DNA from 3 places in the Micromonospora sp. WMMD956 genome. Region 2 is predicted to be linked to each of the others. Evidence: riboswitches for the same ligand, from Rfam matches in the RefSeq annotation. Region 2 holds a riboswitch; each other region holds the start of a gene.
The links. Region 2 has a riboswitch for cobalamin ahead of O7628_RS16265 (cell wall anchor protein). Riboswitches for the same ligand answer to the same signal wherever they lie in the genome.
Positions count from the first base shown of each region.

Region 1: another riboswitch for cobalamin. It lies ahead of cobN (cobaltochelatase subunit CobN); the one in region 2 lies ahead of O7628_RS16265 (cell wall anchor protein).
Region 3: another riboswitch for cobalamin. It lies ahead of bluB (5,6-dimethylbenzimidazole synthase); the one in region 2 lies ahead of O7628_RS16265 (cell wall anchor protein).

Region 1 is NZ_JARUBI010000005.1:6,221,364-6,225,601, forward strand. It holds gene O7628_RS27155 (hypothetical protein) at 1-61, opposite strand, end outside; gene O7628_RS27160 (hypothetical protein) at 173-508, shown strand; gene cpt (chloramphenicol phosphotransferase CPT) at 543-1,076, opposite strand; cobalamin riboswitch at 1,336-1,465, shown strand; gene cobN (cobaltochelatase subunit CobN) at 1,754-4,238, shown strand, end outside.
Region 2 is NZ_JARUBI010000005.1:3,536,711-3,540,948, reverse strand. It holds gene O7628_RS16270 (hypothetical protein) at 1-785, opposite strand, end outside; gene O7628_RS16265 (cell wall anchor protein) at 863-2,311, opposite strand; cobalamin riboswitch at 2,446-2,585, opposite strand; gene O7628_RS16260 (hypothetical protein) at 2,655-3,134, opposite strand; gene O7628_RS16255 (peptidase) at 3,186-4,229, opposite strand.
Region 3 is NZ_JARUBI010000005.1:2,890,395-2,894,632, reverse strand. It holds gene O7628_RS13365 (LysM domain-containing protein) at 1-56, shown strand, start outside; gene O7628_RS13360 (Rieske 2Fe-2S domain-containing protein) at 93-944, opposite strand; gene O7628_RS13355 (hypothetical protein) at 1,039-1,380, opposite strand; gene bluB (5,6-dimethylbenzimidazole synthase) at 1,454-2,098, opposite strand; cobalamin riboswitch at 2,134-2,333, opposite strand; gene O7628_RS13345 (helix-turn-helix domain-containing protein) at 2,351-3,301, opposite strand; gene O7628_RS13340 (AraC family transcriptional regulator) at 3,458-4,238, opposite strand, start outside.

The DNA.
Region 1 (4,238 bases), 2.7 Mb from region 2:
GGCCGACCACGTCGCACCAGTCGGCGTTGTCCCGGGCCGCCACCGCCCGCCACGCCGCCACCGGGCGAGTGTACGGGGAGGCGAGCCGGGTCAGCTTCCTCACATCCCGCGTCCAGCAGGCTGCCAGGCGGGGATGCTCCACTGGAGGGCACGCCGAGGAGAGGAGCCGGGCATGGGCTGGTTCAGCCGCCGCCGACCTGTCGCCGACGGGATCCCGACGAAGCTCGACCGCGAGGCGACGCCGGACGACCTGGCCGCCCTGGAGGCGTTCGTCCGCAGCCGCCGGGGCGTGGAGTTCTACCTGGAGCCGGAGACCACCGCGACCGACACCACCGTGATGGCGATAGCCCACGACGGGGAGTGGATCCGGCGGCGGACCGGGTCGCCGCGGGCCGCCGCGAAGATCGCCCAGCGGCACGCCGTTCCGTTGTACGAGGCCGCGCGGACCGGGTACCCGGAGCGGATGCGGGCCTGGAACCGGGCGCACCCGGAGCGCCGGGCGCGCTGACCCCGGGCGCCGCCGGCCCGCCGCACCGAGTCGCTCAGCGCACGTGCGCGGCGATGGCGCGGGCACAGTCGAGCGACTCGGTGCGGGCGGTGTCGACCTCGACGTCGTAGCGGACCCCCTCGTGCACGGTCTCGGCCTGCGTCGCCGCCATCCCGATCACCCGGTCGCCCCGGGCGATCTCCCGCGCCGCCGCGACCGCCGGGGGACACCGCACGCCGGCCCACAGCACCTCGACGTCGGCCAGGTAGCCGCCGAGCCGCTCCTGGGAGGCGCCGCCACCGAGGAAGACCTCGTCCAGGATGATCCGCGCCCCGGCGTCCGCCATCGCGGCGATGCCGACCAGCCAGGCGTGCTGCACGGCGAGGAAGTCCCCGCCGACGTCGACCTCGCCGTGCGGGCCGAAGCTCAGCCCGGCGGGGCTGCCCAGCAGGGCCGGCGGCAGCCGGGCGATCAGGTCGTCCACGCCGAAACTGATCCACGGGTGCGGCAGGATGCGCTGGAGGCACCGGACGATCGCGGACTTGCCCGAGCTGGAGCCGCCGTTGAGCACGATGACCTGCGTCGCCACTGATCGGATTCCCTTCGGGCAAGTCCCGTCCCGCGCCGGCGGGCGATGATCGGAATCAGCCTAGCCAGCCCGCGGGCAGGCGGCGGGGAAATGCGCGCGGAACGAACCGCATCCATCGGCGTACGACATTTGCTTTCGCCGCATCCGATTCCCGATGCAATTGTCAGGCATCGATGTAGTTGGGGGGGTGGGGTGGCCGGGAGCCCGGCGTTGACCGGCGGCGGTCGGGTGTGGCAGCATTCGCGGCCTGACGGCAGTGAAGGAAGCCGGTGCGATTCCGGCGCGGTCCCGCCACTGTCACCGGGGAGCGATCCCCCCTCGTGAGTCACGGCCGTGCGTCTGCGGTTGGAAGGCCGGGGGAGAGCGTCGATCCGGAAGCCAGGATACTTCGGCCGTCGGAGCGACCCCAGGGCGTGGACACCCGAGGAGGACCCGATGACGCACGGCGTCTCGCACATCGACGTACACCGTCGCCGCCTGCTGGCGCGCGGCAGCCTGCCCGCGCCCCGTCGCCGCACCTGAGCCCGCGCCCCGGGTGCCGCGCCGCGCTGCGCCCCCGGCGCCCCGGCCCGCGCCGGTGAGCCGGCCGCAGGCCCGCCGTACCCGCTGAACCCGCGCCCACGCCTGCCCGCAGGCGGCCTGCCCGCCGCCCCGTGCGTCACTCTCCGGAGCCCTCCGTGCGCATCCTGCTGCTGTCCACCGCCGACACCGACCTGCTCGCCGCCCGGGCCAGCGGCGTCGGCTATCGGCTGGCCAACCCCGCCCGGGTCGCCGCCGACGCCGTGCCGGCGCTGCTCGACGGCGTCGACCTCGCCGTCGTACGGCTGCTCGGGGGCCGGCAGGCGTGGCCGGACGGCCTCGCGGCCGTGCTCGACTCCGGGGTGCCGACGGTCGTCCTCGGCGGCGAGGCGGTGCCCGACGCGGAGCTGATGGCCGCGTCCACCGTGGCCTCAGGGGTGGCCACCGGGGCCCTGGCGTACCTGATCGAGGGCGGGCCGGGCAACCTCGCCGAGCTGGCCCGGTTCCTCTCCGACACGGTGCTGCTCACCGGCGAGGGCTTCGCCCCGCCCGCGCCCACCCCCGGGCACGGCGTCCACGGCGAGCGGCCCGTCAAGCCCGAGCGGCCGACGGTCGGGATCGTCTTCTACCGGGCGCACGCCCTCGCCGGGAACACCGCCTTCGTCGACGCCCTCGCCGACGCCGTCGACGCCGCCGGGGCGAACCCCCTGCCGGTCTTCTGCGGCTCGCTGCGCGGGCTGGCTCCCGGCGACGGTCCGCTGGAGCTGTTCGCCCGCTGCGACGCCCTCGTCGTCACCGTGCTGGCCGCGGGCGGGACGGTGGCCGCCGACGCCTCCGGCGGGGGCGACGACGACGCCTGGGACGTCGGCGCGCTCGCCGCCCTCGACGTGCCGATCGTGCAGGCGCTCTGCCTCACCAGCACCCGCGACCAGTGGGCCGGCAGCGACGCCGGGCTGTCCCCGCTGGACGCCGCCATGCAGGTGGCCATCCCCGAGTTCGACGGCCGGATCGTCACCGTGCCGTTCTCGTTCAAGCGGATCGACGCCGACGGGCTGTCGGTCTACGAGCCCGACCCCGAGCGGGCCGCCCGGGTCGCCGGGATCGCCGCGCGCCAGGCCCGGCTGCGGCACGTGCCCCACGCCGAGAAGCGGCTGGCGATCGTGCTCAGCTCCTACCCGACGAAGCACTCCCGGGTCGGCAACGCCGTCGGCCTGGACACCCCCGCCTCGGCGGTGCGGCTGCTCGCCGCGCTCGCCGCCGCCGGCTACCACCTCGGCGACCGGCCGGTGCCCGACGACGGGGACGCGCTCATCCACGCCCTGATCGCCGCCGGCGGTCACGACGTGGAGTGGCTCACCCCCGAGCAGCTCGCCGCCGCCGACGCCCGGGTGCCGCAGGCAAGCTACCGGCGCTGGTTCGAGGCGGTCCCGGCCGCGCTGCGGGAGCGGATCCGCGAGCACTGGGGCGAGCCGCCCGGCGAGCTGTACGTCGACGACGGGCACGTCGTGCTCGCCGGCCTGCGGCTGGGCAACGTGCTGCTGGCGATCCAGCCGCCGCGCGGTTTCGGCGAGAATCCGATCGCCATCTACCACGACCCCGACCTGCCGCCCAGCCACCACTACCTCGCCGCGTACCGCTGGCTGGCCGCGCCCGAGGCGGACGGCGGGTTCGGCGCGGACGCCGTGGTGCACCTCGGCAAGCACGGCACCCTGGAGTGGCTGCCCGGCAAGGGCCTCGGCCTGGCCGCCGACTGCGCCCCCGACGCCGTCCTCGGCGACCTGCCGCTGGTGTACCCGTTCATCGTCAACGACCCCGGCGAGGGCACCCAGGCCAAGCGCCGCGCCCACGCCGTCGTCGTCGACCACCTCGTGCCGCCGATGGCCCGCGCCGAGACGTACGGCGACCTGGCGAAGCTCGAACAGCTCCTCGACGAGTACGCCACCGTGCAGGCCCTCGACCCGGCGAAGGTGCCGACGGTGCGGGCGCAGATCTGGGACCTGGTGCGCGCCGCCGAGCTGCACCACGACCTGCACACCGCCGACATGCCCGCCGCCGACGACTTCGACGACTTCGTGCTGCACCTCGACGGGTACCTGTGCGAGGTCAAGGACGTGCAGATCCGCGACGGCCTGCACGTCCTCGGCGGCGCGCCCACCGGCGAGGCGCGGGTCAACCTGGTCCTCGCCGTGCTGCGCGCCCCCCAGGTGTGGGGCGGGGTGCGCGCCCTGCCCGGCCTGCGCCAGGCGCTCGCCGCCGCGTACGGCCTCGACGAGGCCGCCCTGCTCGCCGAGCCGGGACGGCGCATCGCCGTGCCGAAGGAGCTGACCGACGTGGCCGACGGCCCCGCCGGCACCGCCGCCGACGCCGTCGACCTGATCGAGGGGCTGGCCCGGCGGCTCGTCGTCGCCATGGAGACCCTCGGCTGGGCCGCCGACGCCGACGCGAACACCAGCGCCAGCACCGGCACCGGCATCGACGCCGACGCCAGCGCCGACCGGGTCGACGCCGTCGTCGCGGAGGTCACCGGCCGGGCGATCCCCGACGCCGCCGACGTGCTGCGCTTCGCCGCCCGCGAGGTGGTGCCGCGGCTGGCGCGCACCACCGACGAGGTCGGCCGGGTGCTCGGCGCGCTCGACGGCCGGT
Region 2 (4,238 bases):
GTCCGCCGCCGCCTGGCGGCGATCACGCCACCGGCGGCGAGTGCCGCCAGCAGCAACACCCCCGCCGCCGTGCCCAGCGGGACGCCACCGTCGCCACGGGGTGCGGCGACACCGGTCAGCACCGGTTCCTCGGAGTCGCTCGGCGATGGGCCGCCGGACCCGCCGGTCGGCGGCGCGGTGGCCGGCGCGCCAGGTGTCTCCGGCGATCCACTGACCGGTGTCCTAGCGGAGGGCGCCGCAGACCCGGACGCGCGTGTCGTCGGCGCTGCCGAACCGGGGCCACCGCCGGCCGCCGACGAAGGCGCGACCGGCCCGCCGCCTGCCGGTGGCGTGACCGGTGCGCCACCGGTGGTGGGCGGTGGTGGTGGCGACGGTCGTTTCGGTGCGATGCCGGGACGGGGCGCGTCGTTGGCGGTGCGGTTGAGGGAGAACGACCAGCCCTCGAAGGTGCCGGCCGGCGGCTTGCGGTTGAGCACACCCTTGTCGCTGTACGTCCAACTGCCACCGTCGGCCGCGTGCCAGTACGACCAGTAGGCGCTGGCCGGAGGCGTGTCGACGCACTTCTCGGCCGCCGCCGACGGTTTGCCCTCGATCCGGCAGACGAACCCCTCGCCCCAGCGCAGCGTGCCGGTGACCTGGAAACCGGCGCTCTTCAGCGCCGTCAGGCCGGTCGGCTGCTCGCCCCGGGCGCACCGCACCACCGTTCCGCCGCCGAGTTCGTTGAAGTCGACCACCACGGTGACGCCGGAGGCGTCCGGGCAGTAGCCGGCCGCACCGGCGGCCATCGCCGGGCTGCCCGGTTCGCCCACCACGCCGACGGCGGCCAGGACGACGGCCAGCCCGGCGCGGACGATCCGGACGATCACGTCGCCCTCCATCGGCTGAGGAGCAGCAGCAGCGACCCACCACCGACCATCAGGAGCGCGATCAGCACGTACGTGGTGATCGCCGCGCCGGTCGTCGGTAGGCCACCCGCACCCCCCGGGGCGGTCGGCGCGGCAGTCGGGGCGGCGGTCGCCGACACGGTGGGTGACGGGGCCGGTGCCGTGGTGCTGGCGGACGCACTCGGGGTCGGGCTGGCCGGTGCGGTCGGCGTCGGCGACCCGGTGGGTGTGGGGGACGCCGTTCCGGTCGGTGAGGCCGTGCCCGTTGGAGTCGGCCCGGGCGACGACGGCGGAAGGTCGAGGCCGATGCGGCCGAGCGGCACCTGGGCGAGACCGAGCAGTGCCTGCGCGGTGGCCCGACGCCACTGGTCCCGGGAGACGTCGTCGATCCCGGACCCGACAGCGGCGGCCAGGCCTTCGGCGTTGTAGGCGATGGCTCCCGCGTCGGCGGCTGCGCCGCCGTGCGACGTGGTCAGCTGGAGCACGCGGAGCGCGCCCGCTGCGCGGGCGGCCTCGGCATGGCGTCCGGAGGCGGCGAGCGCCTGCCCGGCCAGGCCGGTGCTGTTGGAGTTCGCGCCGGTCGTCGGCCCCGAGCCGCCGAACGACCCGTCGGAATGCTGCTGGGCGACCAACCAGTCCACGCCCCGATCCGCCGCGGCCGCGGCACCCGTGGCCCCTTCGTCTGCGGCGGCCAGCAGCGCCTGCACGGCCATCGCGGTCGAGTCGACGTCGAGGGTGGCGCCGGCCTGCTCGTCGCACGACGGCGACGGGCCGTCCCCCGTGTCGGGGTAGAGCCGGAAGCCACCGGCCGCGCACTGCTGCCGGACGAGGAAGTCGACGGTGTCCTGCGGGACGTCGCCGCTGCGGGCCAGGCCCAGCACCGTGAAGGACTGGTCGAAGGTGTTGCTGGCGTCCGGACCGCTGTCGGCGGTGGTGCGGCTGGTGATCCGCCCCCGCTGATGCCCGGCGTCCGCCCCGGCGACCAGCGACAGGGCCTCGGCCCGCAGGTCGAAACCGCCGAAGTCGGTGGGATCAGCTCCGGCGGCGGCGGCCGCGTAGAGCAGCTTCGCGGTGGCCCCGCCGTCGGTGAAGCCCTCGATGCCCCAGTCGTCGTAGCTGTTGTAGGAGCGCACGTGCGCCGCGACCTGCGCGGTCGCCGCCTGCCGGGTCGGCACGGCCACCCCGGTCGCGGACAACGCGATGATTCCGTCGATGGTCAGGCCCCAGTCAGGGCTCCCGAACGGCCCGGGAAGTGCCCCGTCGGCGACCTCACCGGCCAACCAGGACGCTGCCTCGCGTGCCGCGGCGGCGTCGGCCGGTGCCGGTGCGGCAACCACGGTCAGGGGCAGGGCGGCGATCGCGGCGAGGGTCGCCGCTGTGCTGGCGGCGAGACCGGTGCCGATCCGCCGGTGCCGGGACAGGGACATGGGGTGCCTTTCGCAGAGCGGTCGGTGAAGGCGCCGGAACGCAGCCGAGGAGTCGGCACCCGCTCGCATGACGACGCGTTGCGCGGGGTGGACGGACCTCGGCGGCCCGGACTTCACCCTGTAGACCTCGACAGTGGAAGCCGCTCGTCCCGGGCGAGGCATTCCGGCTCGCGGGGTCGATGCCTCGCTCACGGTTGCGGGTCAGCGCCGGCTTCAACCGACTTTCCCCCACACGGGACGTATGCAGTTGTGTGCCCGGCGTGAACCGGGTGCCGACACGGTACCGCCCGCACGTCGAGTGACGCCAGAGCGGTGGCCGGCACCCGGCACGTCGGTCGACGGGTCAGGGAGCGGCGATGCTCGGTGGGGCGCCCGCGCCGAAGGACCAGCCCTCGACGCTGCCCGGCGCGGGGTTGTAGCTGGTCGCGCCGGACGTGCTGTAGGACCAGGCGCCGCCGCTCGGCGCGTGCCAGTACGACCAGTACGCGGTGACGGGTGGAGTGTTGACGCACGGCTCGGTCGCGGCGGTGGGCTTGCCGTTGATCCGGCACACGAACGCCAGTCCCCAGCGCGAGGTTCCGGTCACGGTGAAGCCCGCGCCCTGGAGGGCGGCCAGCCCAGTCGCCGGGTCGCCGAGGGCGCAGGCCACCTGGACCCCGCCGCCGAGGGCGGCGAAGTCGACCACCACGGTGACCCCCGACGTGCCGGTACACGCGGCGGCGTGCGCGGCCTGCGGCGCAGGCTCGACGGCGGTCAGCGCGACGGCGGCGACGGCGGCGGCCAACAGTCCGGCAAGCCGCCTACGAATGACGATTCGAAACATGGGTCCTCCCCGAGAGCAGACGAATGAGAATCAGGCGAGCGACGGAACGGCTCACGGGCAGTCGGGGGTCGGTGCGCCGGTCGTCGCGCCGGCGGCGGACAGGTGGGCGTACCCAGCGCCGGTCAGACCGAGGACGGCCTGCGCGGTGGCGCGGGCGGCGGTGGCCGGGTCGAAGGCGCCGCCGTCGAAGTCGACCGCCCCCCGGTCGGCTGACGCGCCGGCGCAGTCGACCTGGAGTCCGGCGAGGAACGTGCGGGCCCGCGCCCAGGCCAGCGGCCGGTGACCATCGCGCAGCGCCTGCGCGGCGAGCCCGGTGCTGTTCGCGTTCGGTGTTCCCCCTACGTTGGCGAACCCGCCGTTCGCGCCCTGCACCGAGAGCAGCCAGCGCAGCCCCGGGGCGGCGTCGGCCCTGCGGCCGGCCGCCCGCAACGCCTGCACCGCGAGCGCGGTGGCGTCCACGTCGGAGGTGCAGACCGGCTGGGCGGGCAGCAGCGGGTAGCCACCGTCGGCGCAGCGGGTGCCGGCCAGCCAGGACGCGGCCGCTGCCGGCACGCCCTGTGCGGTCCGGTCCAGCGCGAGGATCGCGAAGGACTGACTGAAGGCGTTGCTGTAGTCGCCGAACGCCGACCGGTCGGTGAACCGGCCGGTCGGCGACTGGAGCGAGCGCAGGCGGGCGACCAGGTCCACCCCGCCCACATCCGTCGGGTCACCGCCGCGCACCGCGACGGCGAGGGCGAGTTTGGCGGTGGCGCCGACGTACGCCTCGGTCGTGCCGTCGCCCACGTAGGCGTCGCGGACGTCCGGCCGGCTGACCCAGGCCAGCGCCCGCGTGCCGGAGTCGTCGGCGACGCCGGCAGCGGCGAAGGCGAACACCGCGTCGAGGGTGAGCCCCTGGTCCGGGTAGGCGACCCCGTCGTAGACCACCTCGAAGCGTTCCCCGTCGATTAGTTGCCGGGCCAGCCACCCGGCGGCGGCCTCCGCCCGGGTCGGGCCGGCGGGCGCGGGAGCGGCGAGCGCGGGCGTGGTGACTGTGAGGGCGGCGAGCACACCGCAGAACAGCGCGAGCAGGCGGTGCCGGCTCAGGCGAACGACCATCGGAAGCGC
Region 3 (4,238 bases), 650 kb from region 2:
TCCGGGCCACCAACAGCGCGCGGGCCCTCGTCACCGGACGGCACCGCCGGGACTGACCCCAGCCGGCGCGCGGGGCGCGGCGGGGCCCGGGCTCAGGGCAGCCGGGCCTCCAGGACCCCGTCGACCACCCGGGTCGGCAGGATCTGCTGGTCGTTACCGGACGGCCCGTGCATGACCTCGCCACCGTTGAGCCGGAACGCGCTTCCGTGCCACGGGCAGACGACGCAGGCGTGCCCGTCGATCTCGGTGACGTCGCCCTCGCCGAGCGGGCCGCTCTGGTGCGGGCAGCGCTCCAGCATCACCGTGACCTCGTCGCCGTGCCGGTAGAGGATCACCGAGACGTCGTCGACCTCGCGGGTGACCAGCTTCCGTTGCGGCAGGTTGGCCATGTCCGCCAGCGGGTGCCAGCCCTCGCCGATCCGGTGCAGCTCGGAGATGCTCTGGTTGACCTGCGCCCCCTGCTTGTACGCGAGGTGCCCGCCGAGGTACGCCCCCGCGCTCGCCGCGCCCAGCCCGAGGTACGCCAGCGCCCGCCCCGTGCCGTGCCGCCCGCGCAGCCGGGCCGCCAGCGAACCCGCGTACAGGGTGAGGCCGACCGCGTTGGCGGCGGCGTGCACCAGTCCGACGCGGCGCTGCTCCCGGGAGAGGGCCGCCCAGTCGTTGAGGCCGGCGATCGCCGCGGGGAGGGCGCTGACGGTGCCCAGCCCGACCAGGGCGGTGGCCGCCCGGCGTTGGCCGGGCATCAGGTCGAGCACGGCCGCGCTGATCCAGGAGCCGACCGGCACCTGCACCAGTGCCGGGTGCAGCGGATGACCGATGAAGACGCCGTGCAGCAGGTCACGCACCCGCTGCGGGCGCAGGGTGGCCTGGACGACGCGTTGCAGCCGGTCACCGGTCCGGTCCAGCGTCGAGGCCTGTTCGAGTTTCGTCAAGAGTGCCCGCATTCCGTCCGACTTCCCGGCAGAAGCGGTCGCAAACCGGGCAGCCGCAGCGGGTCTCCAACGTACGCGGGTCCGCGCGTACGCCGGACGGGGCCGGCTACAGCCAGGGGCCACTGCGGCAGATGAACTGGGTGGTCCCGCTGTACTGGGTGGCGCTGCCGTCGAAGTAGCTGTAGCTGGCCCGTACGGGGTGGCCGAGGTTGCTGGCCGGGCAGGTGGCGAAGAGGGTCGACCCGGCGGTCGTGAAGGTGCCGACGCTGCCGGAGTACCAGGTGACGGTCCACGTCGTCGTGCCGGTGCTGCTGGCGTCGCAGTAGAACTGCGACGCGCCGGACTCGCAGAAGGGTGCCGGGGCGGCGGCGAGGGCCGGGGTGGCGGCGGCGGCCAGACCCAGGGTGGCGAGGACGGATGCGGCCAGGACCTTGACGGTGGTACGCATGGAACTCCTCCCGACGTAGCTAAGCGATGACTCAGGGCGACGTCAGCCTAGCCGCCGCATAGACGTACCTGAATTAGCTGTTCGGTCGGTCAGCCGACCGTCGCGCCCAGCGGTCGTGGTGCAGCGCCTCGGCGAGGGGTCGGCCCCGCCGCCACCCGTGCCGCTCCAGGTCGGGCACGGTCTCCAGGTGCGTCACCGGCCCGACGCAGAGCCAGGCCACCGGCCGGATGCCGGCCGGCACGCCCAGCAGCTCGGCGAGGAACGGCTCCCGGTAGAAGGAGACCCACCCGACGCCCAGCCCCTCGGCGGTGGCGGCGAGCCAGAGGTTCTGGATGGCCAGGCAGACCGAGTAGAGGCCGGCGTCGGCGATGGCGTGCCGACCGAGCACGGCCGGGCCGCCGCGCTGCGGGTCGTAGGTGACGACGACCGACAGCGTCGACTCCAGCACCCCGTCGATCTTGATACGCGCGAACCGTTCGGCCGCCGCGCCGTCCAGGGTGGCGGCGAAGGCGGCCCGCTCGGCCTGCACGTGCCGGTGGAACCGGCGGCGGACGGCGGGATCCCGGACCAGGACGAAGTCCCACGGCTGCGAGTAGCCGACGCTGGGCGCCGCGTGCGCGGCGACGAGGATCCGGTGCAGGGCGTCGGCCGGCACCGGCTCCCCGGTGAACTGGGCCCGGACGTCCCGGCGGCGGCGGATGGCGTCGTAGAGTTCCACAGGCAGGCTCCCGCTGCGCTCGGCCCACCTCGACGGGTGGGCGGTCGACGCGAGGCCGGTCTTCGGACTCCCGGATCGACGCCTGCCCGTCCGCCTTCCCAGCCGCACGGCCAGTGGCTGCGCTCCTCGCGCGTGGACGGTGGCTCCCCGGTCACCGCGGCGGGCCCGTGCCGGATTCACACCGGCTTCCCGATTCTCCCCGCGCAGGCGGGGCACCTCGCATGATCGTGCCGCCGGCGATGCTAACCCGCGTCAGCGGCGCAGCGTCCGGCCGGGCAGCTCCCCGTACGTGGCGAGATAGCGGGCGGCGAAGCGGCGCGGGTCGGCGAATCCCCAGCGGGCGGCGACCACGGCCACGGAGACGCCGTCGCCGGGCACGGCCCGGGTCAGTTCCTGGCGGGCCAGATCGAGCCGCACCCGGCGCAGGTAGGCCAGCGGGGTCGTGCCGAGCTGACTGCGGAACGCGAGCTGCACCGCGCGGGGGGTGGTGGCGGCGGCGCGGGCGATGTCGACGAGACCGATGTCGGTCCCGGCGGCCGATTCGATGAAGGCGATCGCCCGGCGCAGGGTCCCCTGGTGGGCGTCGGTCCGGTCGCATGACCGGTCCGCCACGACGGCGTTGCTGGGGAACGCGGCGAGCGTGGCCGCGGCGAGCAGGCGGCCGAGGCCGCCGAGCACGAGCGGGGACGCGCCCGGCGCGCCACCGGCGGCGATGACGGACTCCGCGTACCGGACGGTCCGCCGCCACCGCCACTGGGCATCGGCGCAGACCGGCCGGAAGCTGGCGAACCGCAGGGGGGCCAGCGGGCGGTCCGGGTCGACGCGGGCGACCTGGTCGAACAGCGAGAGGTCCAGCAGGACGGAGGTCACGTCCACGTCGCTGGACCACGAGGAGCCGGGCAGGTCGGGCTGGTAGAGCACGCCGACCTCGCCGGGCCCGATCAGCTCGTCGACCCCGTCGCACCGGTGCCCGAAGCACCCCCGGCGGGGGGCGGCGAGCAGGACGTACCCGAGCGGTTCCGCCTGCACCCGCAGGTCCAGGGAGATGCTGATGTCGTCGATGCAGAACGCGCCGGTGCTCCACCGGTCGTGGCGCAGCGGAAGCCCGGTCGGCACCGCGGCCAGTCGCACGCTGCGGCCGTACGAGGTCTCGAAGACGTGCGCCGCCTCGGCCGGATCGCTGGTCGAGAACCGGGTGAGCACCGGCGGGCCATTATTACTGCAAGTCACTTATCCACATCCCTCAGTCACGAGGGAGCCTAGCCACCCGGCGCGGGCGGGCCGCGCAACGGCACGCCGGGGCGGTTCCTCCCCCGCCGGCGACCGGCGCGGCCGACGGGCCGGGGTTCGCGCCGTCCGTCAGCCCCGCAGGGTCTGGCTGGGCGGCTGCCCGTAGGCCCGGCGGTACTCGGTGGCGAACCGGCCCAGGTGGGCGAAGCCCCACCGCGCGGCGGCGGCGGCCACGGTGAGGCCCGCGCCGGGCTCGGCGGCCTGGAGGTCGCTGTGCACCCGTTCCAGGCGCACCCGTCGCAGGTAGCGCGTCGGCGTGGTGTCGAGGTACTTCCGGAAGGCATGCTGGAGCGCCCGCGCGCCCAGCCCGGCCGCGACCGCCACGTCGGTCAGGGTCAGCGCCTGGTCCGCGTACTGCTCGATGTAGGCGACCGCGCGACGGACCGCGGCCGGCGCGACGGCCCCCGCGCCGCGCGTCGGCGCCTCGGTCATCGTCGTGTTGGGGAACGTGGCCAGCGCGACGGCCACCAGCAGGCCCGTCGCCTCCGCCTGCACCAGGGCGTTCGTCCCGAACGCGGCGCCCGGCAGCGCCACCTGGGTGAGATAGCGCGTGGTGTTGCGCCAGAGCTGCGCGGCGGACGGGGACACCGGCAGCAGCCCCTGGAACCGCAGGTCGACCGGCGCGAGCCCGCACCGCTCCTGCGCCACCCGCCGCACGTCGGCGAGGGGCAGCTCCACCGCGACGACCTCCATGTCGCGGTGCAGGATCGCCCTGGTCCGCCGGGGCGGCACCAGCAGCAGGCCGCCCGCGCCGGCCATCACCTCCCCGGCCCCGACGTCGACCCCCCAGCCACCGGAGAGCACCTCCGCCACCCCGACGACGTCCCGGGTGGACACGTCGTTGTCCGCG